DNA from 2 places in the Methylovorus sp. MP688 genome. Region 2 is predicted to be linked to the other one. Evidence: predicted binding sites of a transcription regulator. Region 2 holds the regulator's gene; the other holds the start of a gene.
What was found. Region 2 encodes FliA, which starts transcription of late flagellar genes. Its sites were predicted from a motif close to CTAAAGTTNNCNNAAANNNTGCCGATANNA; they were not measured.
Positions count from the first base shown of each region.

Region 1: MPQ_RS13075 (YjfB family protein) is a predicted target of FliA. The motif match lies at 2,756-2,785, and genes of this name have one in related genera.

Region 1 covers NC_014733.1:2,747,861-2,763,620, reverse strand. Annotated here, with positions in the region: gene MPQ_RS13085 (tetratricopeptide repeat protein) at 121-876, shown strand; gene MPQ_RS13080 (YdiU family protein) at 996-2,561, opposite strand; gene MPQ_RS13075 (YjfB family protein) at 2,808-2,999, shown strand; gene MPQ_RS13070 (transglutaminase family protein) at 3,124-3,987, shown strand; gene MPQ_RS13065 (recombination-associated protein RdgC) at 3,992-4,912, opposite strand; gene yegD (molecular chaperone) at 5,132-6,388, shown strand; gene MPQ_RS13055 (MgtC/SapB family protein) at 6,400-7,116, opposite strand; gene MPQ_RS13050 (YqaE/Pmp3 family membrane protein) at 7,346-7,537, shown strand; gene MPQ_RS13045 (DedA family protein/thiosulfate sulfurtransferase GlpE) at 7,541-8,464, shown strand; gene MPQ_RS13040 (SDR family NAD(P)-dependent oxidoreductase) at 8,482-9,240, opposite strand; gene MPQ_RS13035 (LysR family transcriptional regulator) at 9,364-10,266, shown strand; gene MPQ_RS13030 (hypothetical protein) at 10,300-10,524, opposite strand; gene MPQ_RS13025 (EAL domain-containing protein) at 10,597-13,989, opposite strand; gene MPQ_RS13020 (YgjP-like metallopeptidase domain-containing protein) at 14,188-14,724, shown strand; gene MPQ_RS13015 (sensor domain-containing diguanylate cyclase) at 14,728-15,699, opposite strand.
Region 2 covers NC_014733.1:826,903-842,662, reverse strand. Annotated here, with positions in the region: gene motA (flagellar motor stator protein MotA) at 1-512, opposite strand, end outside; gene MPQ_RS04150 (sigma-70 family RNA polymerase sigma factor) at 840-1,382, shown strand; gene MPQ_RS04145 (FecR domain-containing protein) at 1,414-2,415, shown strand; gene MPQ_RS04140 (TonB-dependent receptor) at 2,618-5,122, shown strand; gene MPQ_RS04135 (class I SAM-dependent methyltransferase) at 5,229-6,005, opposite strand; gene flhC (flagellar transcriptional regulator FlhC) at 6,271-6,810, opposite strand; gene flhD (flagellar transcriptional regulator FlhD) at 6,863-7,180, opposite strand; gene MPQ_RS04120 (hypothetical protein) at 7,837-8,001, opposite strand; gene flhB (flagellar biosynthesis protein FlhB) at 8,113-9,267, shown strand; gene flhA (flagellar biosynthesis protein FlhA) at 9,267-11,348, shown strand; gene flhF (flagellar biosynthesis protein FlhF) at 11,345-12,700, shown strand; gene MPQ_RS04100 (motr) at 12,693-13,520, shown strand; gene MPQ_RS04095 (RNA polymerase sigma factor FliA) at 13,709-14,443, shown strand; gene MPQ_RS04090 (flagellar motor protein) at 14,425-15,165, shown strand; gene motD (flagellar motor protein MotD) at 15,181-15,760, shown strand, end outside.

The sequences.
Region 1 (15,760 bases), 940 kb from region 2:
CCTGTTCGCTGAACATCGTTGTGGATCCCGCTGGCGGAACTATTGGGCAAGATGGCTTGCCCATACAGAGCTGTATACAGGGCTGCCACCAGACCCGGCGGGTTGGCGATGGCTAAAAAAATGACTTATACGCTGCAGGAGGCGATGGTGAAACGTTTATTGGGGTATCTCGTATGTGTGGCTTTGCTATTGCCTGTTACCAGTATTGCGGCCAGTCTGGACGAAGCCAAGACGGCGGTAGACGCCGGCAAGTTTGCGCAGGCCGCGGCTATGTATCGCGAACTGGCGGCGGCGGGTGATGCCAAGGCCCAGTACAACCTTGGCCTGATGTATGCCCGTGGCGACGGTGTTCAGGAAAATCCTCAGGAAGCGGTGAAGTGGTACCGTATGTCAGCCGAGCAAGGCTTTGTTGAGGCGCAATATGCACTGGGCGTGATTTACTTCAGTCGCGATGGCGGGGTTGCCATGGATTACGACGAGGCGATCAAGTGGTATCGCAAGGCTGCCGAGCAAGGCCATGTGCGCTCGCAGCTTAACCTCGGCATTGTTTACTTGCGGGGAGATGTCGTCCCGCAGGACATCCCACAAGCCCTGAAATGGTTTGGCCTGGCGGCCGAGCAGGGTGACAGCGATGCCCAGTTCAATCTCGGCAATATGTATCTCGAAGGGGAAGGCGTACCGGCCAGTATGGTGAATGGGTATATGTGGATCTGGCTTGCCGCCGAAAATCCGCAGGATGCCCATGGGCGTAGTGGCAAGCGCAAGAAAATACTCATGTACCTCGAAGCCAAGATGACACCGGAACAGCTGGCAGAAGCCAAAGCTCTGGCGCAAACCTGTCAGGCCCAGCATTACCGCAGCTGCAAGCTGGCTTGAAATGACACAATTGTGACCAATAGCGAGTCATCGCTATTGCATCATGTACTTGGCGTCGCCTTCCGCAAGGAGCCCACATACTTATCCACAGAAAATGTGGATGTGTGCAGGCAGGCGCTTTATGAGCTGCAAGACAGCATGGAACAACCGGCTTTATGCCTTGCCCAATCCGGCCGCAAGGCATAAAGCGCCGCATACTGCGGAAGATCATCATATGGCTGCCGCATGGCGCTGAAGAGTTGCTGCAGCATGGTGGTGTCGCCTTCAGTAGCCTGGTCAATCGCCTGCTGCGCCAGATAGTTGCGCAGGACAAAGCGTGGGTTCACTTTGTGCATGGCGGTTCGTCGCGCCTCCTGGGACAGGTTGTCGTGTTTGAGTCGTTCGCTGTAGCGTTGCAGCCAGGAATACAGGGGCGGGTGGAAATCCTGCCACAACTCTTCACGATAAAACGCTGCGCGCAATGCTTCTGCTTTGGGGGCTTGCATATCCATATCGCCCAGCAGGCGGAAGAACATAGTCATGTCGACCTCCGCTCTTGTCATCAATTCGAAAATTTCGCTCATCAAGGCGGCATCATCGTCCTGCCAGTCGCGCAGCCCAAATTTGGCGGCCAGGCCCTGGCTCCATGCCTGCCCATAGGTGCTGTCAAATATGCCCAGGCTTTCAACAAGCGGCGCTGGCTCGGGCAACAACAGCGCCAGCGCTTCTGCCAGCCGTTCCAGATTCCAGCGCGCAATATCGGGTTGACGACCAAAGCAGTAGCGGCGGCCGGAGGCATCCGTGGTGTTCGGAGTCCAGCCGGGATCAAAATTATCTATCCAGCCATAGGGGCCGTAATCAATGGTGAGCCCGAGGATGGACATGTTGTCCGTATTCATGACGCCATGCACAAACCCTACGCGCATCCACTCCGCCATCAGCAGCGCCGTGCGCCGGCAGATCTCGCCGAACCAGATGGGCACACGCTCGTGCAGCGGCATATCGGCGGGGAAAGCCATGTCGGCAAAGTCGCGTTGCATGGTGAATTCGGTCAGGCGGCGCAGCAGATCAATATCCCCGCGCGATGCTGGCAGCTCAAAATGCCCAAAGCGTATGAACGATGGGGCGACGCGACAGACGATAGCGCCGGGCTCGCGTTCCGGGTGACCATCGTAAAACATGTCACGTATCACGCTATCGCCCGTTGCCACCAGGCTCAGTGCCCGCGTGGTGGGGATGCCCAGGTGAAACATGGCTTCGCTGCATAAGAATTCGCGCAAGGAGGAGCGCAATACTGCCCGGCCATCGGCGCGACGGGAATATGGGGTGGCGCCTGCGCCCTTCAGTTGCAGTTCCCAGCGCTCGCCAGCGGCATTCACGGTTTCACCCAGAAAAATGGCGCGGCCATCGCCCAGCTGCCCGGCCCAGTTGCCAAACTGATGGCCGCCATAACAGGTCGCGTAGTGCTGCATGCCGGGCAACAATCCATTGCCGGACAGGGCCTGCAGCATGGCGTCTGATTGCATATCCCCCGCAGTGAGTCCTAACGTGGTCGCCATTTCGGGTGACCACGCCAGCATCCGGGGCGCGCTTACAGGCGTGGCGTCCACCCGCGACCAGAGTGCGCCATGCACCTGGCGCAGCTGGGCGCCCTGTATGGGGTCACCGGGGAGTTCGTTTAGCAGGCGATTATCGAATGACAGCATCATGACCTTGGATATAGGGGTTATTGGGCGGTGGCCGTTGTTGAATGCGTTGCCAGCCTGTGAAGTATCAATGACGGGCAGTGCTTCTTGCGAAGTCTAGCAGAAGCTCGCGATGAATCAGGCCCTGCAATCAAAAGACCACCAGTACCAAAACAAGTTTTGCCGGGCTTGAGCAAGTTTTTTTCATGATAGCCCTAAAGAATGCCCAAAGCCTGCCGATACAGTAGTGTAGATAAGGAGAATTGTATGGATTCCGTGACCAGTGCCACCGTAGCCGCCAGCATGGCCGAGACCAAGGCCGGGCAAGCCGTTAGCATGGAAGTGCTGAAAAAAGCCCTGGATGCACAGGCCACCGCTGCCGCTGGGATGATAGAAGCCTTGCCGAAAATCCAGAACCTGCCTGATCATCTCGGCCAGAATATCAATACCACTGCCTGACCTTCCCCTATCCCTGTTACCTGCCAGTTTGTAGGATGGCACGGATACACTTATCGGCGAAATGCCGATGCTGCCTGAGTAAGTACTAACGTATCATGGGGTATCCCTATCTCAAGATACCATCATGATCAAAATGCAACTGGCCATCAGCCTCAAATATGAAGTGCTGGACCCCCGGGCCGATTTCATCCTCAATCTGCATGCCGCGCAGACAGCGAATCAATCTGTCATGAACGAGCACCTGCAATTCAGCCAGCCATTGCAATATGAGCTGTACGAGGATACGTTCTATGGCACGCGCTATGTGCGTTGCCAGGCCGAGGCCGGCCCGCTGGAAGTGCATTATTCGGCGACGGTGGAAGTCGACCATCAGCTGGAAGCTCCCGACACCTTGCAAGAAGTGGCGATCACCGATATCCCCATTCAATATCTGCGCTACCTTTACCCCAGCCGCTATTGCCAGTCAGATCTGTTGCAAGCATTTGCCAACCAGCAGTTCGGTCACCTGCCACGCGGTTATGCCCGCGTAAAGGCGGTATGTGACTGGGTGCATGGCAACCTCGCCTATTTGCCGGGCAGCACCAACAGCATGAGTGCCGCCACGGATGTCATCGAACAGAAAGCCGGGGTATGCCGTGACTTTTCGCATGCGATGATTGCCTTGTGCCGCGCGTTGAATATGCCTGCCCGCTTTGTAACAGGCGTAGATTATGGCTCCGACCCCGCCAGTGGCCCGCACGATTTTCATGCCTATGTCGAAGTCTATCTGGGCGATCGCTGGTATGTATTTGAACCCACCGGCATCTCGCCGCGTCTGGGCTTGATACGCCTGGGCACGGGTCGTGATGCGGCCGATGTCTCCTTTGCTACGGTGTTCGGTGCGATTAACTCCTGGGCGCCGCTGATCGAGATTGAGGCCTTGCAGGATCCGGCATCCGGTATCGTGCTGCCTCAACACAGCGATCAGGCGGTCTCCACCGACGCTTGAACGTTCAAGCGGCTGCAGCCTGGGATTTGGGTGCGGTATCGACTTCACCGCCGAGGGCGGCCAATAATTCGGGTAAAAGCTGACTCAGCTCACCACTCATCATGACAAAGTCGCTGTCGAACATCTCTTCGGCAGCGACATCTGCCGCCGCTTCTTTCAGCACATCCAGTGCTTCCAGGCGTTTGATCTGCAGCACATCGTTCAACACAAAGGCAATGCGGTCACGCCAGGTCATTGCCAGGCGGGTCACCTGCTTGCCGCCCTGAATATGTTTACGGATTTCCTCGGCTTCAAGGTCATGCCTTACATAACGCACGGTGGCCTTGTCGTCGCCCAGCGCGCGTAATTCACAATCACGATCCACACTGAAGCCATGCGGGGCTTCACTGCCTGCCAGCCATCCTGTCATGGCGCTGGTGGGCGAGAGATTGGTCTTGATCAGGCGCAAGGAAAAGCCATCCACCGATTTGTGCAGTTGCTCCAACAAGGTATCCGCCAGGGCGGCGCTGGCGGCATCCACCACAAACCAGCCATTGGCAAGGTCCAGCCATGCATAAATAGTGCGGCGCAATGAAAATGCACGTGGCCGCAGCTCATCGGCAATGGCTTCCTTCAGCTCTTTCATCTGTTTGCGCCCGGGTTTGTAGCCCTGCTGTTCTTCCAGTTCCAGCGCGCGTGCCTTGGCATATTGGTTGATCACGCTGTTGGGCAGTATCTTCTTTTCTACACACAGTGCAATCAGCACTTGCTGAGCTTGCACATGCACAAATGGTTTGCCGGGACCGGCTGGCGCAATCCAGCCAGCCTGCTGCATTTCAGAGGTCGGGGTGTCTGGCAGGGCGTGACGAGCCAGTTGGTCTTCCAGCGCTTCGACTGGGGTATTCCATTGGGAGATGCGATAAATCTGCAGGTTTTTGAACCACATGGTGCGTACTCAAAAACAAGGGATTTTACCCCAGTCGCCTATTCTTCCTGTGGCTTGATCGGCATGCGGCTTAAAAATTGATTGCTTGCCAGCCTCGCCAAATGGCGCTAGGCATAAGCTTGGGCAGGGGATGCCGACTGTGGGCTGATGGCACGCCAAGGCGGCGTTGCACGCCCGACCAATGGTAGAATTCTGCTCTTTTGTCTGATGGGGCTGCGCATGCATTGCGGGATCGATTACGGGACATCCAACTCTTCGGTGGGTGTTGCGCAGAATGGCGTGGTGACCTTGTTGCCGCTGGAGGGCGAGAGTGTTTATCTGCCATCGGCGGTCTATCGCCAGCGCCCGGACCATCTGGATGAAGAAGACGACGCCCGCATGACGCTTCGTCAGCAGCTGGGCGATGCCCGTGATTTGCTGTTTGGCCGTGCTGCCATTCAAGCGCATACCGAAGGCCCTACCGATGGGCTGTATGTGAAATCTCCCAAGGTGTTTCTGGGGAGCGACCTCAGCCGCGATCAGCTGGAATTTTTCACCGTGATCATCAGTCGCATGCTGGAGCGGCTGATGCAACAGGCGCGCGCGGCGAGTGGTATGCCCTTGCAGCAGGCGGTGATAGGCCGCCCCATTCGGTACCATGGGGTATACGGCGAACGCGGAGATGAGCAGGCACTCACTATTATGCGCGAAGCCGCGCAGGCAGCGGGTTTGCAGGATGTGGTCTTCATGTATGAGCCGCTGGCCGCTGCGCTGGATTACGAAAATGGCCTGGTGAATGACGAAGTGTTGCTGGTGGTGGATGTGGGCGGCGGCACGACCGATTGCTCCGTGGTGCGCGTCGGGCCTCATGCCAGCGCCAGTGCGGACCGTAGTGCTGATCTTTTGTCCTATGCCGGTACGCGTATCGGCGGTACCGATCTCGATATTCACATCGGCTGGCATCAGATCATGCCGCACTTCGGCAAGGATGGAGAGTTGCACCACAAGGCGTTTGATGCCATTTCGGTCAACAGCATTCCCAGCCAGCATGCCTTTTACAACCGGTTTGAAATGCCGGTGCATGGCGAGCCGGATGAAGCGCGCCGCCGCTTGTACAAGGTCTGGCGTGAGCGCCTGACCCACAGTCTGGTGCGTAGCGCCGAGCAGGCCAAGATTCGGCTGACGGATGCGGCTGATACCCATATCAATGTGGATTTTGTAGCGCCAGAGCTGCAACTCGGCATGAACCGCGACCAGATGCAGCAGGCCATTACCCAGGCCACCGAAAAAATCCGCAAGGTGATTGAAGAGGCCCGTGCCGGGGCTGGCGTGCGCATTGATAAAACCTATTTGACCGGCGGCTCGGCGGTATCGCCCGTGATACAGCAGGCGATACGCAATGTGATGGGCGATGACATGCCGCTGGTGACCGGCAATATGCACGGCGGCGTGGCCAGTGGTCTGGCGCTCTATGCCAGTCGCTGGTTTTCGCGCTAGCAGGCGCTCGCTTAATCCGTGGTGCTGGGGCTCCAGAAAGCCTGCCCAACATGCGGGCTCTGCTTGAGTTGATCGATCAGCTGATCCAGTACCAGGCCATCGACCGAGGTGGCTGCCAGCGTTGCTTCAATTTCAATCTCGTTTTCCCCAAAGGCATGCATGACCAGGGCTTGCAGCGGATAACCGGTTTGCTCCAGAGCCTGCTCCAGCAGATACATGGCTTCTTTCTGATGGGTGCGCGCCGCGATGACATATACCGTATTGGTCAGCTCCATTGCCGGTGTATCCATGGGCTGGCGGTTGATACGGTTCACCACGGGACGTAACAGGGTATTGGCGGCCAGCACAAACAGCGCTCCCAGCAGGGATTCCAGCAGAAGATCGGCACCAGCGCAGGCGCCCACCGCCGCGGAGCCCCACAAGGTGGCCGCGGTGTTCAGGCCACGCACATTACCCTGTTCGCGCATGATGACGCCCGCGCCGAGAAAACCTATGCCCGACACCACATACGCCACCACATGCACTGACCCCTCATGCCCGGTCAGCCGGTTCGCCATGTCGACAAAAATGGCGGCGCCCACCGCCACCAGTACATTGGTGCGCAGCCCCGCTGTGCGCTGCCTGTACTGACGTTCAAAGCCGATCAGGCTGCCCAGTACAAACGCCGTACTGAGGCTGATCAGAGTATCGAGTAGCGAGAGGAGGTTGATGTTTTGCCAGGCTTCCACAGAGGGCTCCTTTTATAGCGAGGGTTATCTTGCGAGCGCTAGCATTATCCTGATTTCCTGGAAACTTGTATGCATGATCAGCGCTATGAGCACTGGGTACGCGTCCGGTATGGCTGGTGAGGTCGCGTAGTCATGGCAATGCATGTGTGATCTTGTCCAGCTTGCAGGTCCGCAAGGCAGCAGACGCTGTTAATATAGTGGGCGTTAACATTTCAAATAGGTCGCTGACATGCGTTTACTGATTGCCCTCATCCTGCCCTGGCTGACTTTTTTCACCATTGGCCGTCCCATCGCAGGCATCGTCTGTCTGATTCTGCAAGCCACGCTCATCGGTTGGCTGCCCGCCACCATCTGGGCGGTATATGCGCTCAGCCAGTACAAGACCGATCAGAAGATCGCTGACGCACTGAAGTCGAGATAGTCCATGCAACATTTGCTTGATCTGCTTCAGCAATACGGCTTGCTGATTGTGTTTGCCAATGTGTTTCTGGAGCAGATCGGCTTACCTATTCCGGCTTACCCCACCCTGCTGGTGACGGGCGCCATGCTCACGCAGGGGCAATATAGCCCGGCGCAACTGCTGTTGACTGCCGTGATTGCCTCGCTGCTGGCAGACCTGGCCTGGTATTTTGCCGGACGCCGCTTCGGGCGCCGGGTCATGAGCAAGCTATGCCGCATTTCCCTGTCGCCCGATTCCTGTGTGCGGCAGACCGAATCGGTGTATCTGCGCATCGGGCCACCTGCCCTGCTGTTCTGCAAATTCATTCCCGGCTTTGCCTCGGTGTCCAGCGCGCTGGCCGGTACCGTGGGTACACGGGCCACGACCTTTATCATTTTTGACAGCCTGGGAGCTGCCATCTGGGCGGGCTCAGCCATAGTGCTGGGCACGCTGTTCAGCAGCGCCATTGATGAATTGCTGGATATTCTGAGCGAGATGGGCAAATGGGGCGCGCTATTGCTGGGTATTGCCCTGGTGGCCTTTATACTCAACAAATGGTGGGAGCGGCACCGCTTTATCAAATCGCTGCGCATGGCACGCATTTCGGTGGATGAGCTGGATACCATGCTCAAAAGCGGCTCACGCCCGGTGATTGTGGATGCCCGGCCAGCGCATCTGCAAGGCGATGGCCGTATTCCCGGTGCGCTCAGCATGACCGAGGACACCATTGATAGCGTGTTTATTGATACCGATATCGATACGGATATCGTGCTTTACTGTTCATGTCCCAATGACGTCACTGCGGCCAAAATGGCCAAGCTGCTCATCAAGCGTGGTTACCACAAGGTGCGACCACTCAAGGGCGGCATCGATGCCTGGGTCGATGCCGGTTTCAAGATAGAGCCTTGAGCAAGACTCAGGGCGAGTTACACAAACATCCCGCCTGAGACTTCAATGCGCTGGGCATTTACCCAGCGGTTATCTTCCGATAACAACGATGCCACCATGGGGCCGATATCGTCGGGCAAGCCCACGCGTCCCAGGGCAGTCTGGCTGGCCACAAATTTATTGACCTCGGCGTTATCGCGCACCGTGCCACCACCAAAGTCGGTTTCAATGGCGCCAGGTGCCACTACATTCACCGTAATGCCGCGTGGCCCCAGATCTTTTGCCAGATAACGCGTCAACACTTCCACGGCGCCTTTCATGGCGGCGTATGCCGAGTAACCCGGCAAGGAAAAACGCGCCAGGCCGCTGGAAATATTGATGATGCGTCCCTGATCTGCCATCAGCCCCAGCAGCTTCTGCGTCAGGAAAAATACGCCTTTGAAATGGATATTCACCAGCGTATCAAAGGCTTCTTCTGTCGTTTCGGTGAACGGGACATGGATACCGATACCCGCGTTGTTGACCAGAAAATCAAAGGTATCGCGCTGCCAGTGGGACTGCAGCACCTGTTTCACTTCCTGGGCAAATCGGGCAAAAGAAGTGCTGTCGCCTACATCCAGCTGCAGTGCCACCGCTTTTCTGCCCATGGCCTCAATGCTGCTGACCACGGTTTCTGCTTCCGCGCGCTGGCTGCGATAGGTCAGGATGAGGTCCTGACCCTTGGCGGCGATGCTGAGTGCCATGCTTTTACCCAGCCCGCGGCTGCTTCCCGTCACTATCGCAATCTTGCTTGTCATGATGATGCTCCTTTGAAAGTGGATGATGAATCGTGCTGGTGAACAGTCTATTGCCATCTTTTGTGCGAATAAACTGCCGAAGAATAGTTATACTGTTCATAATTTCATGACAATGGAGTGCGTATGGACAAGCTGGATGCCATGCAGGTATTTGTACGGGTGGCGGAACTGGCGAGTTTTACCCGGGCGGCCGATAGCCTGGGATTACCCAAAGGCAGCATTTCAAATGCAGTAACCCAGCTGGAAGCCCGCTTGGGGGCGAGGCTTTTGCATAGGACCACGCGCAAAGTGCAACTCACGCAGGATGGGCAGCGGTTTTATGAGCGCTGCAAAGATCTGCTGGCCGAGGTGGACGAAGTGGAGAGTCTTTTCCAGCAAACAGAAACCCTGCTACGGGGACGCTTGCGGGTGGATATGCCACTCAACATGGCACATAACCTGGTGATTCCCCAATTGCCTGAATTCATGCAGCGGCATCCTGGCATTGAAATCGAGCTCAGCAGTACGGACCGGCGGGTAGACCCGATCAGTGAAGGGTTTGACTGCGTGGTCCGGGTGGGAGTGCTAACAGAATCGGGCCTGGTAGCAAGGCATCTAGGCACCTTGGAGATGGTGAATTGCGCCAGCCCCGCCTATATTCGCCAATACGGAATGCCGATGGCCCTTGAAGACCTCGCCGCGCATTACATGGTGCACTATGTTTCGGTGCTCGGCGCCAAGCCTTCCGCGTTCGAATATATGGAGGCAGGGGTGAGCCGGCATTGCCTGGTTCCTGCGCGGGTGACGGTCAATAATTCCACCGCCTACAGCATGGCCTGTCTGGCCGGGCTTGGTATTATCCAGGTGCCGCTCGTGGCGGTTCGGACTTATCTGCAGCGGGGCGAACTGTTAGAACTGCTTCCGGAATTCAAGCCAGAGCCTATGCCGGTGTCCCTGCTTTATCCGCACCGACGTCACTTGTCGCGGCGTTTATTGGCGTTCATGGAATGGCTGACGCAAAAAGTGCATGCCTACATGGCGGCCTAAGCGTATACGCGCTTTTCCCGATAAATACCGCCATCAGCCTGGCGGCGTTGTTCCACGGCGCCGCCGCCAAGCATCGACGATCATGGAATAAATCCACAACACGGCCTTGAAGGTGTTGGCGATGGGGATCAGGCTCCAGAACATATTGCCCAATATCTGACGGCACAGCATGTTCTTGAAACAGCTGGTTTTATAGATGGTGGACAGCGAACAGATGCCGAGCGAAATAAAGTAAAACATCAAAAACTTGTAGGGCATGGTGTCTCCCTTCTCTTGTTGTCGTTTTTGTCTGGCGACGGCTGATATGCAGCCCATGCCTGTTGGGCATGATCAGGCAGCGGATCGTTCCAGCAGCAGCATGAATTCATCGGCCGGCACCGGTCTGGAGAACAGGTAGCCTTGGCCGTAATCGCACCCGATCTGCGCTAGCAGGTCGCGTTGTGCGGTCGTTTCCACACCTTCGGCGATCACGCGCAAATCCAGCTTGTGCGCCATGGTGGCAATCGCTTCGCACAAGGCCAGATCCTCGCCTTCGCCCGACAGATTGCGCACGAATGACTGGTCTATCTTGAGGTAATCAATATCAAACTTCTTGAGATAGGACAGTGAAGAGTACCCCGTGCCGAAGTCATCAATCGCCACCTGCATGCCGGCATCGCGGAAATGCAGCAGTTTGTCCGAGATGCCGCTATCGGCATTGAGCAGCAGGCCTTCGGTAATCTCGACCACGATATTGTGCCCGCTCAAGCCCAGTCCACTCAGATATTCCATCCAGTCATGATGCGAATGCGCACGGTCGCGGAACTGCACGGGCGATTTGTTCACGCTCACCTGGAAATCGTCGCCCACGATAGGGATGCATTGTTTCACCAGCTGTGCAGACTGCTGGAATACCCAGTCGCCTATCTCGTGGATCAGGCCGGTTTCTTCGGCCAAGGGAATGAATTCAGCGGGGCTGATAAAGCCCAGCTCCGGGTGTTGCCAGCGTATCAGCGCCTCTGCCTTGTAGATGCGCTGGCTGCTGAGATCGACAATCGGCTGGAAATAGACCGTGAACTGGTTCAAACCCAGCGCATTGCGCAGATCGCGCATCATGCGCATGCGGGCCTGCGCCATGGCCTGCATCATGGGGGTAAAGAAACTGAAACGGTTGCGGCCATTCTTTTTTGCTTCATACATGGCCTGATCCGCATTTTTCAGCAACTCGGCGCTGGTGGTTGCATCTTCAGGGAAAACCGTAATGCCTATGCTGGCGGAGAGATAGACGATTTCGCCTTCCAGGTCGTATGGTGCGGCAAGGGCGTCCAGCACGCGCTGCGCGATCAGGGTCATCACGCTGGGGTCAGGCAGGTTGGCAATGATCACGGTAAATTCATCGCCACCCAGCCGTCCGACGGTATCGGTTTCTTTCAGGTGCCGCTGAATACGGTGGGATGCTTCAATCAGCAGGTAGTCCCCGTGACTGTGGCCCAGGGTATCGTTCACTTCCTTGAAGCGATCCAGATCAATGAACAGCAGCGCAAACTGGCTATGATCGTGCTGCGATTTTTTGATCTCCTGTTGCAGGCGGTCGCTGAACAGGCGGCGGTTGGGCAGTTGCGTCAACAGGTCATAATTGGCCTGGTTCCAGATCAGGGCATCGGCGCGTTTTTTCTCGGTGATATCCGAGAACAGCGCTACCCTACGGAACAGCTTGCCGTCTTCCCCATAAATATTATTGATGGCCAGCCACTCGGCATATTCTTCGCCACTCTTGCGGCGGTTCCAGATCTCACCACGCCATTCACCGGAGGTTTCCAGGGTATTCCACAGCTCCTGGTAAAACTCCTTGCCTTGGCGTCCCGAGCTCAGGATTTTTGGATTCTTGCCGATGACTTCTTCCAGTGAATAGCCCGTCATCTCGCTGAAAGCCGGGTTGATGGTGATGATGTTGTTATCGGCATCGGTCACCAGCATGGCTTCGCTACTGTGCTCGAATACGGTATGCGCCAGGCGTAACTCCTCTTCGGCCTGCTTGCGCGCGGAAATGTTTTCGGAGGAAATGATAATGCCCTGTATGGTCTGACTGTCATCCATCCATGGCGTGATCATCCAGCGGGTCCAGAGATGCTGGCCATCCGCTCTTATCCACAGGTCCTCTTCCTCTTCCAGCCGTTCGCCGGCCAGCGCCCGTTGATGCGCCAGGCGCCATTTTTCCGGGATGTCGGGATGCACATCATAGTGGTTCAGCCCCAGCAGGCTGCCCTGCTGATGACCGAATTCTTCTTGCCATTGGTTGCTGCAGGCCAGATAACGCATGTCACGATCAAACATGGCCACACAGATGGGCGCCTGCTGGATAAACATTTTTTGCTGTTCCACCGCCTGCTTCAGCGTGGTTTCGGCCAGCTTGAGCTTGGTGATTTCGAGCCGCGTGCCGCTCATGGTCAGCGCTTCACCCTGTGATGATCGACGGGTTACCCGTCCGCGATCTGCCACCCATATCCAGTGGCCGTTTTTATGGCGGCGACGCGACTCGCTGGCAAAGTAATCGGTCTCCCCTCTGAGATGCGCTTCCAGTGCCTGTACCAGCTGCTCAAGATCATCCGGGTGGCAGAGCGCGCGGCAACTGTCCGCGGTGCAAGGCTCCAGCTCATCCGGCGTATATCCCAGCATCTCCGCCCAGCGCGGATTGACGATACAGTCCCCGCTCCGTATATCCCACTCCCAGGTCCCAGCCGCCGTGCCATCAATAATTTGCTGCAATCGCTGGTGCTGATTGGCCAGCTCGGCAGTTTTAGTTTTGACGCTTCTGCGCAACAGGAAAATCCACAGCAGGACGATGGCCCCCACCAGACTCAACAAGCCCAGTGCCGGCGCGATATAGCGGCTGTAAGGCAGCAGCACCGGTGATTGCCCTACCCATTTCTGAAACATCTCGATCTTGTCTTCACGCGGAATCCGCGCCATGCCGCTTTCAATCAGCTGCAGTGTGTCAGTGGCGCCCTTTTTCACCGCATAATGAAACTGCCCCTGATACAGCTGGAACGCCTTGCGGTATTTTTGCGTAGGGTCCAGTTTGTAAAGGTAGTAATTGGCCGGGTACTCATCCATGCAGAACAGCTTGACCTGCTCATCCAGCGCGCCTTTGATCAGGGATGTGTAATCCGGGTAGAGCTTGAAGTTGGTAACGGAGTCCGCCCGCAGTCGTTCAATACAGGCATCGCCTGCCTGCACCCCGATCAGAAACCCGCGCAGGTCATGCGCGGAGGCAATGCCGGGAATGCTGGCATGGCTGTAGATGGCGACGGGGAGATTGGCATACGGCTGTGAAAAGTCATAAGTCGCATCGCGGTCCGGCGTGCGGAACATCATGTCGATGACATCCGCATCTCCGTTGAGCAACGCTTGCTGGGCCTGATCCCAGTGGGTGGCGATCAGCTCGACCTTGATGCCAGTTTCCTGCTCCCAGCGTTTCCAGATATCCATCTGGTACCCCTCCAGATTTCCGCTGGCATCGCGAAACAGATAAGGCGGGTAGTTATCATCCGAGATGACGCGCAAGGTTTGTGGCTGGGCGTGTGCGGATATGGCAGAAAAACCGAGCAGCGCCAGTGCCATGATGTGCGCCATGCACATGCGGCTGGCCAGACGCCGGGTTTGAGGCAACAACCAGCCTGCCACTACGCGGTTTAATGCACCGGTAGCGTAGCTTTTAGGGCTGATGTCGAGAGCGACGCGCAATGTAGTTGTGCCAATATTCAAGAGAGATGGGGCGGCGTGGAACCAGCCTGAAGTGAGCAAACCCCATGCCCTGCTTTATTATTTTTAGGCCCTTCGGGTGCGTGAGCTGCAAGCCTAAACAAGTTGCCGGGGATGTGCAATAGTCTGCGATCGGCATGGGGCGGTGTAAAATGCAGCAGCCCACTTCGCCTGCCTACCATGCTGCCCTTGACGCCCACTTCCCATTATCTTGCTGCGTATCCCGCCAGCCTTGTCACACAGGCGCTTGATGTTATTCGGCAGGGAAAACTCGCGGAGATTTTTCTGGTGAAATACCCTGAGCCGCATGCCATCCGAACCGACAAAGGCCTGTACGATTTTGTGGTGAAAATAAAAGACGAGTACCTGCGCAATAGCGGACAACTCAGCCGGGTGGCATATGACAGCAAACTGCACATCGTGCGTCATGCGCTGGGCACGCATACGGCCATCTCGCGGGTGCAGGGCGGCAAGCTCAAAGCCAAACGCGAGCTGCATGTGTCGGGGCTATTTCGCAGCATGCCGGAGGCATTCTTGCGCATGATCGTGGTACATGAACTGGCGCATTTCAAGGAGCGCGACCACGACAAGGCGTTTTACCAGTTATGTTGCTATATGGAGCCGCATTATCACCAGCTGGAGTTCGATTTGCGGGTGTATCTCACCTATCTCGATGCGGGCGGCGAACCGCTGTGGGAGCCCAGAAGCGTGCCTTGAGGTTCAGTTGCCGCTGATAATGCAGTTGCGGCCCAGCTGCTTGGCCTGATAGAGGCGCTGGTCCACGCTGTTGATAAAATCCACAGACTCATCCTGGTAACCAGGGATCACGGTACCCACACCCACGCTGATGGTGAGTACCGGGCCGATCAGGGATTTTGCATGCGGAATCTGCGCCTTGAAAATCAGCTTGCGGCAGCGTTCGGCAATTTTTTTGGCGGCATCGCTATCCGTCTGCGGCAGCACCAGGACAAACTCCTCTCCGCCAAAGCGGGCAAAAAAGTCGTTCGCCCGTGTGCCCGCACTGCTCAGTATTTCCGCCACCTGCTTCAGGCAGTCATCGCCCTGAATATGTCCGTAATGATCGTTGTACTGTTTGAAGTAATCGATATCCAGCATGATGAGGGACAGCGGCTGGCTGTTGCGCCTGGCATTGGTCCATTCCACCTGAATGATGGAATCGAACATGCGGCGATTGGCGACGCGTGTCAGGCCATCCTGGAAAGACAGCTCTTCCAGTTCTTTTTGCAGTTGCAGCAGTTTTTCTTCGGTTTTCTTGCGCTCACTAATATCAAACATGAAGCCGATCAGCGCTTCGACTTCGCCATCCGCATTGCGCAGCACATGCACCACATCGCGGATCCAGATGTATTCGCCATCCTTGGTCAGCGCCCGGTAATCCGCCTCGTGATCAATCCCGGAGCGTGATTGTGACACGCAATAATCCACTACCCATTCACGGTCTTCCGGATGCATGCGCGCGGCCCAGTCGCCTGCGCTCACCCAGCTCTCAGGGGCCCAGCCCAGCAGCGTTTCGATCTGCGGGCCGATGTAGCTGAACGTCATGGTGCGCCAGTCTATTTTCCAGGGAATCGCTTTGGTGGATTCCAGCAGGGTTTTATAGACGGTGCTGTCTTCTTCAGGGGGTTTTACCGGGTTGCTCATATTGGCGGGTGACGCGTTGTCCTGTGTCATGGGCTGTGTAGGCATATTTTAGACCATATGCAGACACAGCCGTATCGCGGGTTAGATAGAG
Region 2 (15,760 bases):
CCATCGCCGAGGCGGGCGATACAGTGCACCGGCACATGCCCCTCCTGGTGATGGGTTTCGATTTCGTTATCCATGAGATTTTCCACCTGGAAGGCATCCATGTTGCCGGAAATCATCAAGCGCAGATAATCGGTGATGAATTCCATGAGGTGGTGATCGGCCTGCAAGGCAGGATATTTGCTGAAGAGCGGGCTGCTCTCGGGATTTTCAACGTCGTTTTCAATCGACATCATGCCGTCTTTGCGAATCTTGCTGAGAATTTCGAACAGCAAGGCCAGCAAATCCATGTAGAGCGCTTTAGTGAATTTGGAACCTTTGAATAGTGTTGGCAGCGCGCCCAGGGTTGCTTTCAACGCCTTGCCGTTATTGCCGACAATAAACGCCCCGATGGCACCACCAAAAATCATCAATACTTCAAGGGGTTGCCACAATGCCCCCAAATGCCCCCCAGCCAGCGCATATCCCCCGAACACGGCCGCCAGGACCACGACATACCCTACGATTACTAGCACGTTTAAACCCCCCGATTAAAATTCTGCATCCCTAGCGAGTGATGCATGCCACATATTAAGCTATTCCCCTAAGCTTAACAGGGTATTGCACTACACCAAATCGCCGATCAACTTGTGTTTTCCATTTTATATTGCAAACCAGCGCTTCCGGTGAAATTCTTGTGATGAAGCCGCTTGCAGAGGATTAACGAGACCAAGTTGCAAAAACTGTGTCCTAGAATCACAGCCTGAAAGCAACCCAAAGAAATTGCTCCATACTCAGTTGCAAGCTGGTGCGGGTTCGGCAATAATTGATATTAATTCTCATTTGCCGTTGAGCATCCTCCATTGAGCCAGCCGTCTTCTATTCTTGAAAATCTTTATGTTCATCATCATGGCTGGCTGCAGGGGTGGCTGCGCCGTCGCCTGGGCAACGGCGCCGATGCCGCCGACCTTGCACATGACACCTTTGTCAGACTGATCAGCGGTCGCACGCAACGGCGTTTTGACAGCGTGGCCGAAGCGAGAGCCTATCTGCGCACTACCGCACAGCATCTATGCATCAACTTGTGGCGTCGCCGCGAGATTGAGCAAGCCTGGCTGGAAACACTGGCAGCCATGCCTGCCACGCACCACCCTTCTGCCGAACGCCAGGCCATGGTGTTGCAGGCACTGGAAGAAGTCACCGCCATGCTCGGCCAGCTGCCCCCCAAAGCCGCTCGCGCGTTCACGCTGGCCGTTATCTGCGACATGACCGACGACGAAGTCGGGTTAGCGCTGGGTGTGTCTGGCCGCATGGTCCGAAAATACGTGGCACAGGCGATGCTGGGCTGCCTGACGCTGCGCGCGCAGCAGACCATGCGCGAGTTGACTAGCGAGCCTGCAGGCTGATGCGCTTGTTGTTATACGTTCATCGTTATCCATGAAACCCGCCCCTACCAGCAATCTACAGCCAGCCCCCTCGCACGCCGTGCTGACCCAAGCTGCCGAATGGTATGCCCGCTTGCGCGATGGCAGCGCCAGCAGCCACGAGACCGCCCGCTGGCAAGCGTGGCTGCACGCCGCCGAAGAACATCAAGCCGCCTGGCAGTATGTGGAAGACATCAGCCGCGGACTTGACCCCTTGCGCACCACCGTTGACCCACGGCAAACCGCCCATGCGCTGACCAAGGCCCATGCCCGCCTGCATGCCCGCAGGCGCGTACTGATTACCTTGGCTGCGCTGGCCAGCGGCGGCACGCTGGGCTTGCTGAGCTGGCGCCAAAGCATGTTGCCCGCAAGCATGCTGGCGTGGACAGCCGATCATCGCACCCCCACCGGGGAGCAGCGCAGCCTCACCCTGGCCGACGGCACCCAGCTCTGGCTCAATACAGCCAGTGCCCTTAATGTTCACTTCAGTGCCAGTGAACGTCGCATAGAGCTTGTACAAGGTGAGGTGTTCATTGAAACCGCCCATGATGAAACTCGACCATTTCTGGTGGAAACACCGCATGGCCGCATGCGGGCACTGGGCACGCGATTCAATGTGTATCTGGATGAAGCACACACTCAGCTCGACGTGTATGCGGGCGCGGTGGAAATACGCACGGCGTCAAGCGCCATCAGCCGCGTGGTAAGGGCAGGCCAGCAATCACGCTTTGATCGCGCAGACATTACCGCCATGGCAACGGCGGGGGCTGCGCGGGAAGCCTGGACGCAGGGCATGCTGGTGGCCGATAACATTGCATTGCGCGACGTCGTGCAGGAACTGCGCCGCTATCGGCCAGGCCATCTTGGTGTGGCGGATGGCGTGGCCGAACTCAAGGTCTACGGCAGCTTCCCGCTGCAAGACACAGATCGCGTATTGCGCATGCTGGCATCGGCCTTGCCCATCCGCGTCGAGCAGCCGCTGCCCTGGTGGACAACGCTGGAATCCGCGCGCTGAAAAAATATTTGCAAAATATAGTTCCGGGTTTTGCCTTGCCAATGGTTATACCAAGCAAGAAGACCCCTTTCATCATTGAATTCCCGCCATCCTCAAGATGACTTCCCGTGGCAATGGCCGCGATGCGTCAAGGTAGCCAAACGATCCGTGCCGTAAGGGTCTTCGCTTTTTCCAGACCCTTAACGCTAAAGGATATGCATTGATGTATCACCACGACCAGACCAAGCCTGCTTCACCTGCGACTGCCGCACGTTTCCCCAAGATGCGCCCACTGGCATTCGCCATTCACCTGCTCATGCTCGAGGGCGCGCTCGCCCTTGGCGTATGGGCGCCTCCAGCCCACGCACAAACCAGCGGCGCCCAGAGCCTGCGCACGTATGACATTCCCGCCGGGCCGCTCAGCGTCGCATTGACCCGATTTTCGCGCGAATCCGGGATCTACCTCGTCGGCGCTGGCGAGATAATCGAAGGCAAGACCAGCGAGGGATTGAAGGGTAATTTTAATGTCGAGGATGGCTTGGCCAGGCTGCTGGCCGGAAGCGGGCTTGAGGCATACCGGCAGGCCGATGGCAGTTATGGCATGCGGGCGGTAGCGGTCAAAGCCGCAAGCACGCGCCAGGATGACATGTCCACCTTACCGCTCGTAGCCGTTACGGCAGTCGCTGAGCGACCAGAAAACCTGCCCTCCGCTTACGCGGGTGGTCAGGTCGCCCGTGGCAGCCGTTTGGGACTGCTGGGCAACAAGGATGTGCTGGATACGCCATTCAACACCACGAGTTACACCGCCGAACTGATGGAAAACCAGCAGGCGATCACCGCTGCGGATGTGGTGCTCAACGACCCTTCCGTGCGCACGGTGTCTTACAGCCTGACCAACGCGGCCGCTGGCGGGGATATTTTCCTGATACGCGGATTTTCGGTTCAGGATTCCGTGTTGTTTGATGGCATCAGCGGCATCGCATCCAATCGCGCTGCCCCGGTGGAGATGGCGGAACGCATCGAGGTGCTGAAAGGCCCGAGCGCCCTCCTGAACGGCATGGCGCCAGGCGCGGGCGGAGCCGTCGGCGGCACCATCAATATGGTGCCAAAACGGGCGGATGACACGCCGCTGACCCGACTGACGGCCACCTATATGTCCAATAGCAACTTCGGTGGCCATGTCGATATCGGGCGTCGCTTTGGCGAGGATAATGCCTGGGGCATCCGCTTCAATGGCGTATATCGCGACGGCAAAAACGCCACTGCAGGGCAATCGGTTGAACTGGGCGCAGCCACCATCGGCATTGATTACCGCGGCAATCGTCTGCGGGCATCGCTGGATGCCGGGCATCAGACCATGAACAACGAAGCTCCTCAGGGCGCAGCTGGCTTCGGAATTGCCGACGGCATCACCATCCCCTCTCCGCCCAGCGCCAAAAAACGGATTGCGCAGGATTGGGAGTATGCCAACTCCAAAAGCAATTATCTGCTGGCAAAAGCCGAGTATGACCTCACCCCCACCTGGACCCTCTACGGCGCAGCAGGCGGCAGCAATACCATCTCGAGTTATCTTTCCACCGACGTCAGCGTGGCCGATGCCCAGGGCAATGCGCAAGCCACCGTGTACTACTGGCCCAACTGGACGAATTACCGCACTGCACAGGGCGGTGTGCGTGGCAATTTCAGCACGGGCGCGGTTAGCCATCAGCTCAACTTCAGCGCCAACTACTTGATGAAAGATAGCGGCTATACGGCCGACTATTATGGCTTCAGCAGTTTTGCCACCAACATCTACAACCCGCCCAGTGTTAGCCGCCCATCCACTGCCGGCATGGACTCCCACCCGGACAAGACCAACCGCCTGCAGCTGCCATCTCTGGCCGTAGCCGACACCTTGGGCTTTCTTGATGACAGACTGAGCGTTACCCTGGGGGGACGTTATCAACGCGTAGAAGTCATTGACTACAGCAGCACGGGGGAAAGCACCACCTCCTATGACAAGCATGCCGTGACTCCGGTGCTGGCTGCAGTGTGGAAACCCGGTGCAAACTGGTCGATCTACAGCAATTACATTGAAGGGCTGACGCAAGGCGACACCGCGCCGATTGGCACCACCAATGCAGGCAAGGTGTTCCCTCCGGTGAAGACCAAGCAACACGAAGTCGGGGTGAAATACGATTTCGGCCGCTTCACTACGTCGCTTAGCACCTTCCAGATTGAAAAACCAAGCGGGCTGACGGTTTCCAATGGCGATGGCACCTCGACCTACCAGGTAGGAGGAGAACAACGCAATCGCGGTATTGAGCTGAATGTGTTCGGCGAAGTTCAGGGCGTACGCCTGCTTGGCGGGGCGACTTACATCCAGCCCAAACTCACGCATGCAAGCAGCGATGCTTATGACGGCAACACCGCGCCCAACGTCTCGCGCTGGCAGCTGAACCTGGGCAGCGAATATGATCTTTCGCTGGTGCCAGGCATGACCCTCACCGCCCGCATGATGTCAACCAGCGCCCAGTATCTGGATGAAGCCAATACACGCAGTATTCCGGGCTGGACCCGCTGGGACGTCGGTGCTCGCTACAAAACCACCGCGGCCGAGCGGCCATTGGTCCTGAGGCTGGGGATACAGAATCTGTTTGGTCGCGACTACTGGAGCAGCAGCTCCGGCAGCTGGTTATATCTTGGTCAGCCGCGCACCGTAATGCTATCGGCCACCATGGATTTTTAGGTTAAAGCAGGCTGGGTATCATCAAGGATGGCGCACGATGCCCAGCCTCCGGCAACCCGATTGTGATCTCTGGCAACAGGCGGCTGCTTCGCGATCAATAGTGAGCTCACATGCCCGGCATGATCCAGCCATAAAGCACTTTCCCCGTTTCACCAATAGGCTGCTGCAATGCGGGCGGTACGCCCGGTATTTCAAATTCATAGCTGATCAGCAGGCTGCCCGGCCGCATTTCGCTACTCGCCTTTTGCCACAGCGCGGGCATGGCCGCGGGTGACAGATAGGCAAACACCACATCAAATTCCCGAAAGTCCAGCTTGTGGTAATCCCCCAGCACAAAGCGGGGGGAGGATCTGCGCCAGCGTCCACGCGCATGGCTGATCAGCCATGGCAGAGGAGCCACTTCAATGCCGAGCATCTGGCAGTCGGGGCGCACCTTGGCGATGTGCATGGCCATGTCACCGAGCCCGCTGCCTATATCAATCATGCGCAAGCCCTGCCGCGCTGGCATCCACGCCAGCACTTGCCGCCACACTGCCGGAAAGGAGGGGTAAAACGGTACCTGTGTGCGAAACGTGGTCCAGAACAGCATCAGGCTGAACAAAAATCCAGCCAGGTACACCCAATTGGGGAGATGCAGCTGCACCATGAGCCAGACGACCAGCGGAAAAAAGAGATGGATGAGGCGCCACCACGAGGCCATGCCCCAAAGCCGGGCCAATAGATAAGCCCCCACCGCTTGTATCAGCACCAGCAACCAGAAGGGATATACGCGCCCGGTGAGCTGGCCAAACAGCAAGGCAATGACCAAATTGATGCCCAGCATGCCCAGCTGTATCAGCAAGGCAAGGGTAGCGGGCAATACACGAGGAGATTCAGATGCCATGGAGAACGCCAGGCAGGTTTAGAAAAGACGGGGTGATGAACAAGGGACAATGACTGTCAGCTGACAGAAAATCGCCCGGCCGGATGGCAGGCGCCACGACATGGCTTGAGCCTGCGCAGGCAAGTACCTCTCGTGGCAATGTCGCTTGCTGTTGATGTTGCCTGTTTGCGTAATTCACCCTACCCCCGATCAAGCGCCCTGGCGCGCGGGGCGCTATTCACTGGCGGTGTGGTGATACCTCAACAGCGCGAATTTGCCCGGCGCCTCAGGCGGCAGCCATTTCCCTGGTTTTTTTGGTTTTGCCAGCACGCGATGGTACATGGCACAAGCTGCAGGCAAAGTGTTGATTCAAGTCATACACATTCACCACAAAGTGGCCGCCGCAGCAGCTGCAGGCTTGCAGCTTGAGCATCTTGCTCTCGACAAATCTTACCAGAGTCCAGGCGCGGGTGAGCGACAGCACGGCAGTTTCGGGATCTTCGGTACCGGTTTCATCCAGATACAGCTGGTAGGCCTTGATCACGGCGGTTATGCCGTTCACATCCGTATGTTCCCGCATGAAATTGTAAATATTCAGGAACATGGAAGAGTGAATGTTGGGCTGCCAGGTCAGGAACCAGTCGGTGGAAAATGGCAGCATGCCCTTGGGTGGCGATACGCCTTTCAGCTCCTTGTACAACTTGATCAGGCGCTCACGGGACAAGGTCGTCTGCGATTCCAGCAGTTGCAACCGTGCGCCCAGCGTGATCAGCTGTATCGCCAACTGGATTTGTTGTGCTTCGTTAACTACGCTTTTCTTTTCCATGATAATGCCTGCCTTCTTGATCAATTTGCCGGAGCGGCGCTTTCCAAAAACCTTAAGCCATTGCCTCAGGCGCCTGGCCTGCCATCAGGATGGCGGCATGCGCGCTGGCAAGGTGACGATCCTTGGTGTAGCTGGTCAGCATGTTCAGAATGGCGCAGTCGTCGAAGCGAAAGCGGGCAAGCATCATGTTGGTGCTGGAGAGTTTAAGCAATTGAGCGGTAGTCAGGCTTTCCAGAACATCCGCGATTTCTTTGCTGACGCCCAGACGGAAGATGGCGGAAGCCTTGTCGGAGCGAATCATTTGTTGGGCGAGCATCAGGTAGCTCAGGTTGGCGTCTTTGATGTCAGACATCATGTCTTTTTCAGTCATTTTGGGTCCCTCGTGTGTGTGTGCGCTGTGTGTGGGGCGCGTGAGACGTACTTTGAACCTAAAGGGATGCGGGCATAACTGGAGTCTGTCGGTTTTTTGCGTAAGACGCGAAGACGCGGAAATGTAGGCGTTTGTCTTACAAACGCCTACATCCGGCTGGGATACTTGACTGATTTTCAGCTTAAACCTTTTAAAATCAAAGGACTATTAAGCTTTACTACTTTACTGCACACATCGGGTAGGCGCTAAAAGCAGCCTGACACACACACGATTTACTACACACACTTCCATTACGGCACGCCTGAGAAAAACTTTAGCGCTTACCCGGAATGCATCATAAACAATTTGATAAGTTGTTGTTTATAAAAACCTTAATTTTTACACAACCTTACACAAGTTTACGATTGTCAGATTTGTTAAAGCCACACACTTCAACAAATCACACCACCACACACACTACTGGACTACACACAAAGGATTTATCGGCCCGGCTTTTAAAAACTTTAGGGATTTTTTTAAAAAATTAGAATTAATTTGATAACTCATTGTTTCAATTAACCTAATTTTATTAAAAAATCCCTAAAGCCAGGCTGCTGCTACACACACCAACATACGCACTACGCGCCGCCAACCCCTTGAAGACGCATTAATCCGTATCACACAAATGGTCTATCGGCTGGCTTCAGGAAAACTTTAGGATTTTTTAAATTATTTTTAATAAAATTAATATGTATTTGTTTTATATATATTTTTATTTTCAATTTTTTTAAAAATCTGTACTGAATCTTCTCAAGCCCACCATCGCCATTGGAATTAAGCATGGGTTTACCCCTTTTATTCATGGAATGCTCCATGGGGTCAGCCACTGATAATGTGCTCCATGTCAGCGGGACCGCACATCCCCATCACACACACGGCACACAGGACACGAAATGGCTGAAGACAGCGATTTAGAAAAGACAGAACCGGCGACGCCCAAGCGCCTCGAAAAGGCGCGCGAGGAAGGTAATGTCCCCCGCTCACGCGAGTTCGTGACCTGTGCGATGCTATTGGCTGGCGGCATGGGCATTGCCATGATGAGTTCGCAGTTTGGTGATGCGCTCAAGCACACCATGGGCGGCAGCCTGCATTTTGAGCGCGCCCTGGCCTATGACAGCAATCTGCTGCTCATGAAAATTTCCGACTCTATATATAGTCTGCTAATCACCTTTGCTCCGCTGGCAGGTTTGCTGTTCATCATGGCGATTGCCGCCCCTACCCTGATTGGTGGCTGGAACGTCAGCAATCAGGCCTTTGTGCCCAAATTCAACCGCCTTAACCCCGTCAGTGGTTTGGGCAATATGGTCTCCAAAAATGCCCTGGTGGAACTGCTCAAGGCCGTGGGCAAAACCATACTGGTAGGCTCGGTGGCGTATGTCGTGGTGGCGCATGATGTCGACACCATCCTCTCGCTTGCCCTGTTGCCCTTGCACACCAGCATCGCCGAAGTGGAAGACATGCTGCTGAAAAGCTTCTTTTTCATTGTGGGCGCCCTGGTGCTGATTGCCGCGATTGATGTGCCCTACCAGCTCACCACCTATGCCAATAACCTGAAAATGACCAAGGAAGAGGTCAAGCAGGAATCCAAGGAATCCGAAGGCAACCCGCAGATCAAGGCACGTATCCGTCAGCAACAGCGCGAGATTGCCCGCCGCCGCATGATGTCGGAAATCCCCAAGGCGGATGTCGTCATCACCAACCCGACCCACTACGCCGTGGCTATCCAATATAAGGAGTTGGGCATGCGTGCACCGGTGGTGATTGCCAAGGGCGCCGATGCCGTGGCCCTGAAGATTCGTGAAGTGGCCGCCGAGCATAAGATCATGACGCTGGAATCCCCCAAGCTGGCACGGGCGCTTTATGCCCACACCGAGCTGGGCGATGAAATTCCTCAGGCACTGTATTCCGCCGTGGCTGAGATCATCGCTTATGTGTTCCAGATGCGCGCCTTCAACAAGCATGGCGGCTTCCGCCCTGAAACACCGACCCAACTGGATGTGCCGGATGCACTGGATCCCCATCACAAGCTGACTGAGGTAACAGCCTGATGAACAACTTTGCCCTCAAGGATATCCTGAGTCATCTGGGCGGCCGTACCATCGCCGCCCCGCTGCTGATCGTCATGTTGCTGGCGATGATGATTCTGCCATTGCCTGCCATCGCGCTGGATGTGCTGTTCAGCTTCAACATCGCCCTGTCCATCATGGTGCTGATGATAGGCCTGCAAACATCCAAGCCACTGGACTTCATCGCCTTCCCGACCGTGCTGCTGGTTAGCACCATGCTGCGCCTGTCATTGAACGTGGCTTCCACCCGCGTGGTGCTGACCGAGGGGCATGCCGGTCCGGATGCTGCAGGTAAAGTGATTGAGGCCTTTGGCCACTTCCTGATTGGCGGTAACTACACCGTGGGTATCGTGGTGTTCGTGATCCTGACCATCATCAACTTTACCGTGGTGACCAAGGGTGCTGGCCGGATTGCCGAAGTGGGCGCCCGGTTTACCCTGGACGCCATGCCCGGCAAGCAGATGGCAATTGATGCCGATCTGAATGCCGGCCTGATCGGCGAAGATGAAGCCCGCCGCCGCCGTTCCGAGATCGGCCAGGAAGCCGAGTTCTACGGCGCCATGGACGGTGCCAGCAAATATGTACGGGGCGATGCCGTCGCCGGCATCCTGGTCACGGTCATCAATATCGTCGGCGGCCTGATCGTGGGCATGGTGCAGCACGACATGGCCTTTGCCGATGCCATCAAGAATTACACCTTGCTGGCCATTGGTGACGGTCTGGTCGCACAGATTCCTTCGCTGGTGATTTCTGTGGCAGCCGGTGTGGTGGTATCCCGCGTCGCCAATACGGAAGACGTCGGCACACAACTGGTGACCCAGCTGTTCTCCAACCCCAAGGTCATTTATGTCACCGCCGCCATTATCGGCAGCATGGGCGCCATTCCTGGCATGCCACACTTTGCATTCCTCACGCTGGGTGCCCTGCTTGCCGGTCTGGCCTATTTCGTGGCCGAGAAAAAGAAGAGCGCGGAAGACCCTGTGGTGGCACCGCCACCTGTTCCTACCGGCGAGCCTGAAGAGGCTAGCTGGAATGATGTGCTCCCGGTCGATGTTATCGGGCTGGAAGTGGGCTATCGTCTGATTCCGCTGGTCGACAAAGCCCAGGGTGGCGATCTCTTGAAACGCATCAAAGGCCTGCGCAAGAAATTCGCCCAGGAAGTCGGCTTCCTCGCCCCTACCGTGCACATTCGCGACAACCTGGAACTGCGTCCTTCCGGCTATCGCATCACCCTGAAAGGTGTAGAAGTCGGCAGCGGCGAATCCAACCATGGTCAGTTTCTGGCGATCAACCCTGGCATGGTCAGTGGCACCCTGCCTGGCACCGCCACCACCGACCCTGCCTTTGGCCTGCCCGCCATCTGGGTGGAATCCGCAGTGCGTGATCAGGCCCAGGCCATGGGTTATACCGTAGTGGATGCCAGCACCGTGGTGGCTACCCACCTGAACCACATCATCACCACCAATGCCGCTGACTTGCTGGGCCGCCAGGAAGTCCAGCAGCTGCTGGACCATATTGGCAAGGATTCGCCAAAGCTGGTCGAAGACCTGGTGCCCAAGCAATTGCCATTGTCCGTGGTGCAGAAGGTATTGCAGAACCTGCTGAGCGAAGGCGTGCACATCCGCGATATGCGCACCATCGTCGAAACCCTGTCCGAATATGCCTCACGCACACAAGACCCAAGCGAGCTGACTACCTTTGTCCGCGTGCAGCTGGGCCGCGCTATCGTTCAGCAGCTGTTCCCCACTGGCAATGAAGTCTCCGTCATGGCGCTGGATAACCAGCTGGAACGCCTGTTGATGCAAGCCTTGAGCAGCAGCAATGCTGGCGGTGCTGCCATTGAGCCTGGCTTGGCTGAAACCCTGTCCAAACAGGCCGAAGCCGCTACCCGCAAGCAGGAGCAACTGGGCATGACGCCTGTGCTGCTGGTACCGGGTCCGCTGCGCTCTGCCCTGTCGAAATTCCTGCGCCGTGCTATTCCGCATCTTCGTGTGCTGTCGCATGAAGAGCTTCCTGATTCAAAAACTATCCGTGTCACTAGCCTTATTGGAGGTCAAGCATGAACATCAAACGCTTTTTCGCATCGAGTTCCCGCGAAGCATTAGCCATGGTCCGTAAAAGCCTGGGTGAGGATGCCGTTATCCTGTCTAACCGTGCGGTCAACGGGGGTAACGAGATCCTGGCCTTCAAGGAAGAAGACATGGCCTCCTTCATGTCCGATGATACCCCGGTGCAAAGCAGCAAGCGCCGTGCAGCGCCTGCCATGGAGCCCCTGCAAGCTGCGCAGGCACGCCCCGCTGCACGCCAGGCACGTCCTCCTGTGCGTCAGGCTGCACCCGAAGCCGAACCTTATCGCGCTGTGCGTACCGAGCCTGCACCTACCACCACGGCACGCCCCAAGGTCACCACCACACCAGCGCAAGCAGCCGCGCCACAGTCCAACAAGCAGATCAATGACATGCTGAACGAGATCCGCAATATGCGCAGCGTGATCGAATCGCAACTGGTGGAAATCTCCTGGGGCAATATCCAGCACCGTGACCCGGTCAAATCCAACACACTGAACATGCTGCTGTCCGCAGGCTTCAGTGCTGCGCTGTCGCGCCAGATTGCCGAAAACATGCCTGATCATCGCACCAGCGCCGAAGCCAACACCTGGGTGCAATCGATTCTGGAAAAAAACCTGCAAGCCATCCCTAATGAAGATGAAATCCTCAATCGCGGTGGCGTGTTTGCGCTGATCGGGCCAACCGGTGTCGGCAAGACCACCACCACCGCCAAGCTGGCCGCACGTTTTGTCATGAAGCATGGTCCTGGCAAGCTGGGTCTGATCACGACCGATGCCTACCGGATTGGCGGTCATGAGCAATTGCGCATCTACGGCAAGATTCTGGGCGTGATGGTGCATGCGGTGAAAGACGAAGCCGACCTGAAAATTGCGCTGGAAGAGCTCAAGGGCAAGCACACCATCCTGATCGATACCGTGGGTGTCAGCCAGAAAGACCGCATGGTGGCCGAGCAGATCGCCATGCTGTCCAGCACCCGCCAGCCGATCAAGAAGCTGTTGTGCCTCAACGCCACCAACACCGGCGAAACACTGACCGATGTGGTGCGTGCATACAAGGTCAAGCAGCTGGATGGCTGCATCATCACCAAGCTGGACGAAGCCGCCACCATCGGCAGCGCGCTGGATGTGATCATCCGCGAAAAACTGCGCCTGTATTACGTGGCGAATGGTCAGCGCGTGCCGGAAGACCTGCATGTCGCCAATAAAAAGCTGCTGATCCATCGCGCGTTCCGCGCTGGTGCGCAGAACACGTCATCCTTCCAGTTCAAGCATAACGAGCTGCCATTCCTGATGGGCAATACCTCGCCAGTCGCCACCAAGCTGAGCATGGGAGCCGATCATGTCTAGTTTCCGCGAAGATCAAGCTGCCGGTCTGCGGCGCATCATGTCCGGCCCCCGGCCCCGTATCGTGTCGGTGTTGTCCGCCATGCCGGGCAATGCCCAGGCCAGACTGATCAAGAATCTCGGTGCCTCGATTCAGGATGATGGCAACAATGTCATCATCGTGCACGCCACCGCCAATACAGGCGATGCCCTGACCCATTACAAGCTGGGCAATACCCCCAGCCTGCTGGAAGTTGCCAATCAGCGCGTGCCTTTGAACAAGGCGATCAAGTTTTCCGAGCAGGGTTATCGCATCAGCCGTCTATTGCCCAAGCAGGGCAGCATGCAGTTCCAGCAAGCAGAAGGCCTGCAGCTGGACCGTATCTTCGGCAAGCTGGCGCAGGAATATGACATCGTGTTGGTCGATACTGTTTTAAATAATAACGCTCTGCCATTACAATCGCTCAACGATGGCGAAATTGTGATTCAACTCACGCGCGATCCGGAGTCGATCAAGCAGGCCTACATCCTCATCAAGCAGGTATGCAGCCAGCTGGGGCGACGCTCTTTCGGTATTGTGGTGAGCAACGCCAGCCAGGCCCAGGCCATGCTGGTGTTTGAAAACATTGCCCAGGTGGCACGCCGCTTCATGCAGATAGACCTGGAGTTCATGGGGGCGATCCCGGCGGATGAGCACCTGAGCCGGGCAGAAAAACTGGGGCGCGTGGTCATTGATGCATTTCCAATGGCACAAGCCTCGGCTGCCTTCAAGGCACTGGCGCGTAAGCTGGATTACCGGCAGGCGATACTGGCAGAGATTCAGCGTACTTCGATCACGCTGTAAGGCCAGGCCACAATACGCAGGGCAAGACAATGCCGTAGCCTCGGCTCAGGCACGGTTGCACATATCGGATTGATATGCGCAACCGCAGGCGGGCTGGCGCTCGCGCGGCACGGGTGTAGAATGTCGGCAAGCAATGCTTGTGATCCATCTCACACTATTAAACGACAAGGTGCCCAAGCAAGGAAAGTATGTATACGGCCACGGGAAAACCCAATCAGAAAGATAGCCTGCTGCACCAGCATGCCACGCTGGTGAAGAAGCTGGCCTATCAGCTGAAGGCGAAGCTGCCGCCCAGCGTGGAGCTGGACGACCTGGTGCAGGCCGGCATGATGGGCCTGCTGGATGCGATCAATCGTTATGAAGATACGCATGGCGCCCAGTTTGAAACCTACGCAGCCCAGCGCATACGCGGCGCCATGATAGATGAGCTGCGCAATGCCGACTGGCTGCCACGCAGCATCCGCAAGAACATGCGCGATGTGGAAGGTGCCATCAACCAGCTGGAACAAGTGCTGGGGCGGCCACCGACCGAAGGCGAAGTCGCCAAGCAACTCAAGATGTCGCTGGATGATTACTACGACATGCTGGGCGAATGCAGCGGCCACCAGTTGCTCTACTACGAAGATTTTCATGAATCCGAAGGCGGCGACCACTTTCTGGACCGCTTTCTGCAGGATGACTCAGGCAACCCGATCAAAGGCCTGCTCGACAGCAATTTCCGGGAAACCCTGATTGAGGCAATTGAAAACCTGCCCGAGCGCGAACAGATTTTAATGGGTCTGTACTACGAACAAGAACTTAACCTCAAAGAAATTGGCGCTGTGATGAATGTCTCCGAATCACGGGTCTGCCAGTTGCATAGTCAAGCCATTGCTCGATTACGCGCTTACATGAAAGAGCAATTATGGACTGGGGCAGCCTAGGCGGCATCTTACTCGCCATTTTCGGCATTCTGTTGGGGCAAGCCATTGAAGGCGGCAAGGTTGCTTCGCTGATTCAGCCTGCGGCTTTCCTGATTGTGGTTTTTGGCACTTTTGGTGCCGTCCTGCTGCAAAGCAAACCGGCCAATTTCAAGCTGGGTATCATGCTGCTGCGCTGGATTGTGCAGCCGCCGGTGGATGACAGAAAAGAACTCAGTCGCCGCATCATCGGCTGGAGCCACACCGCCCGCCGCGATGGCCTGCTCAAGCTCGAAGCCCAGCTGTACAACGAAACCGACCCCTTTATCAAAAAAGGCCTGCGCCTGCTGATCGACGGCATCGCCGCTGACAAGATCCGCGAAATCTGCGCCATTGATATCTACTATTACGAAAGCCAGTACCGCAGTGCCGCCAAAATCTGGGATTCCGCCGGCGGCTACGCGCCTACCATTGGCATTCTGGGGGCGGTGCTAGGCCTGATTCATGTGATGGAAAACCTGTCCGACCCCAGCCGTCTGGGCAGTGGCATTGCGGTGGCATTCGTCGCCACGATCTATGGCGTGGGCCTCGCCAATATTGTGTTCCTGCCCATAGGCAGCAAGCTCAAGGCTTACGTATTGCAAGAGGCCAGCCGGCGCGAAATGCTCATGAATGCCTGGGTATCCATCGCGCAAGGCGACCATACGCGCGTGGTAGAAGAGCGCCTCAACAGCTACATGCGCTGATACGGAACCCTATCCATGCGCAGAAGACAGGTAGAGGAAGACGAGGACAACAAGGAACGCTGGATGGTGTCCTATGCTGACTTCATCACCCTGCTGTTTGCGTTTTTTGTGGTCATGTACGCGATCTCCTCAGTCAATCAGGGCAAGTACGAGCAGCTGACATCTTCTCTGGGCACCGCCTTCACCGGCGAAAACACACCCCAACTCAACAACCCGCCCGATGGCAACAACGAGCATGCCAATATCAAGGGCCTGTATGGGCAGCCATCGTTCATCCGTCCGCTGGAACTCGCCCGCCGCAACGACAAGCAACGCCGTGAGCGCGAAGCCATGACCGCCATGGCGAACAATCTCGCCAACCACCTGGCCCCCATGGTGCTGGAAGGCAAGATCAAGGTCATGCAGAACAACCGCGGCGTGCGGGTGGATATCCACGACAGCCTGCTGTTTGCGCCCGGCGCCTCCGAGCTACAACCCATCGCCAGCGGTCCGCTCAACGAGATCGCCCAGGCACTGAAAGCCAATAACCATGCGATTCAGGTGGAAGGCCACACCGACAATGTGCCCATCCATAACGACAAGTTTTACTCCAACT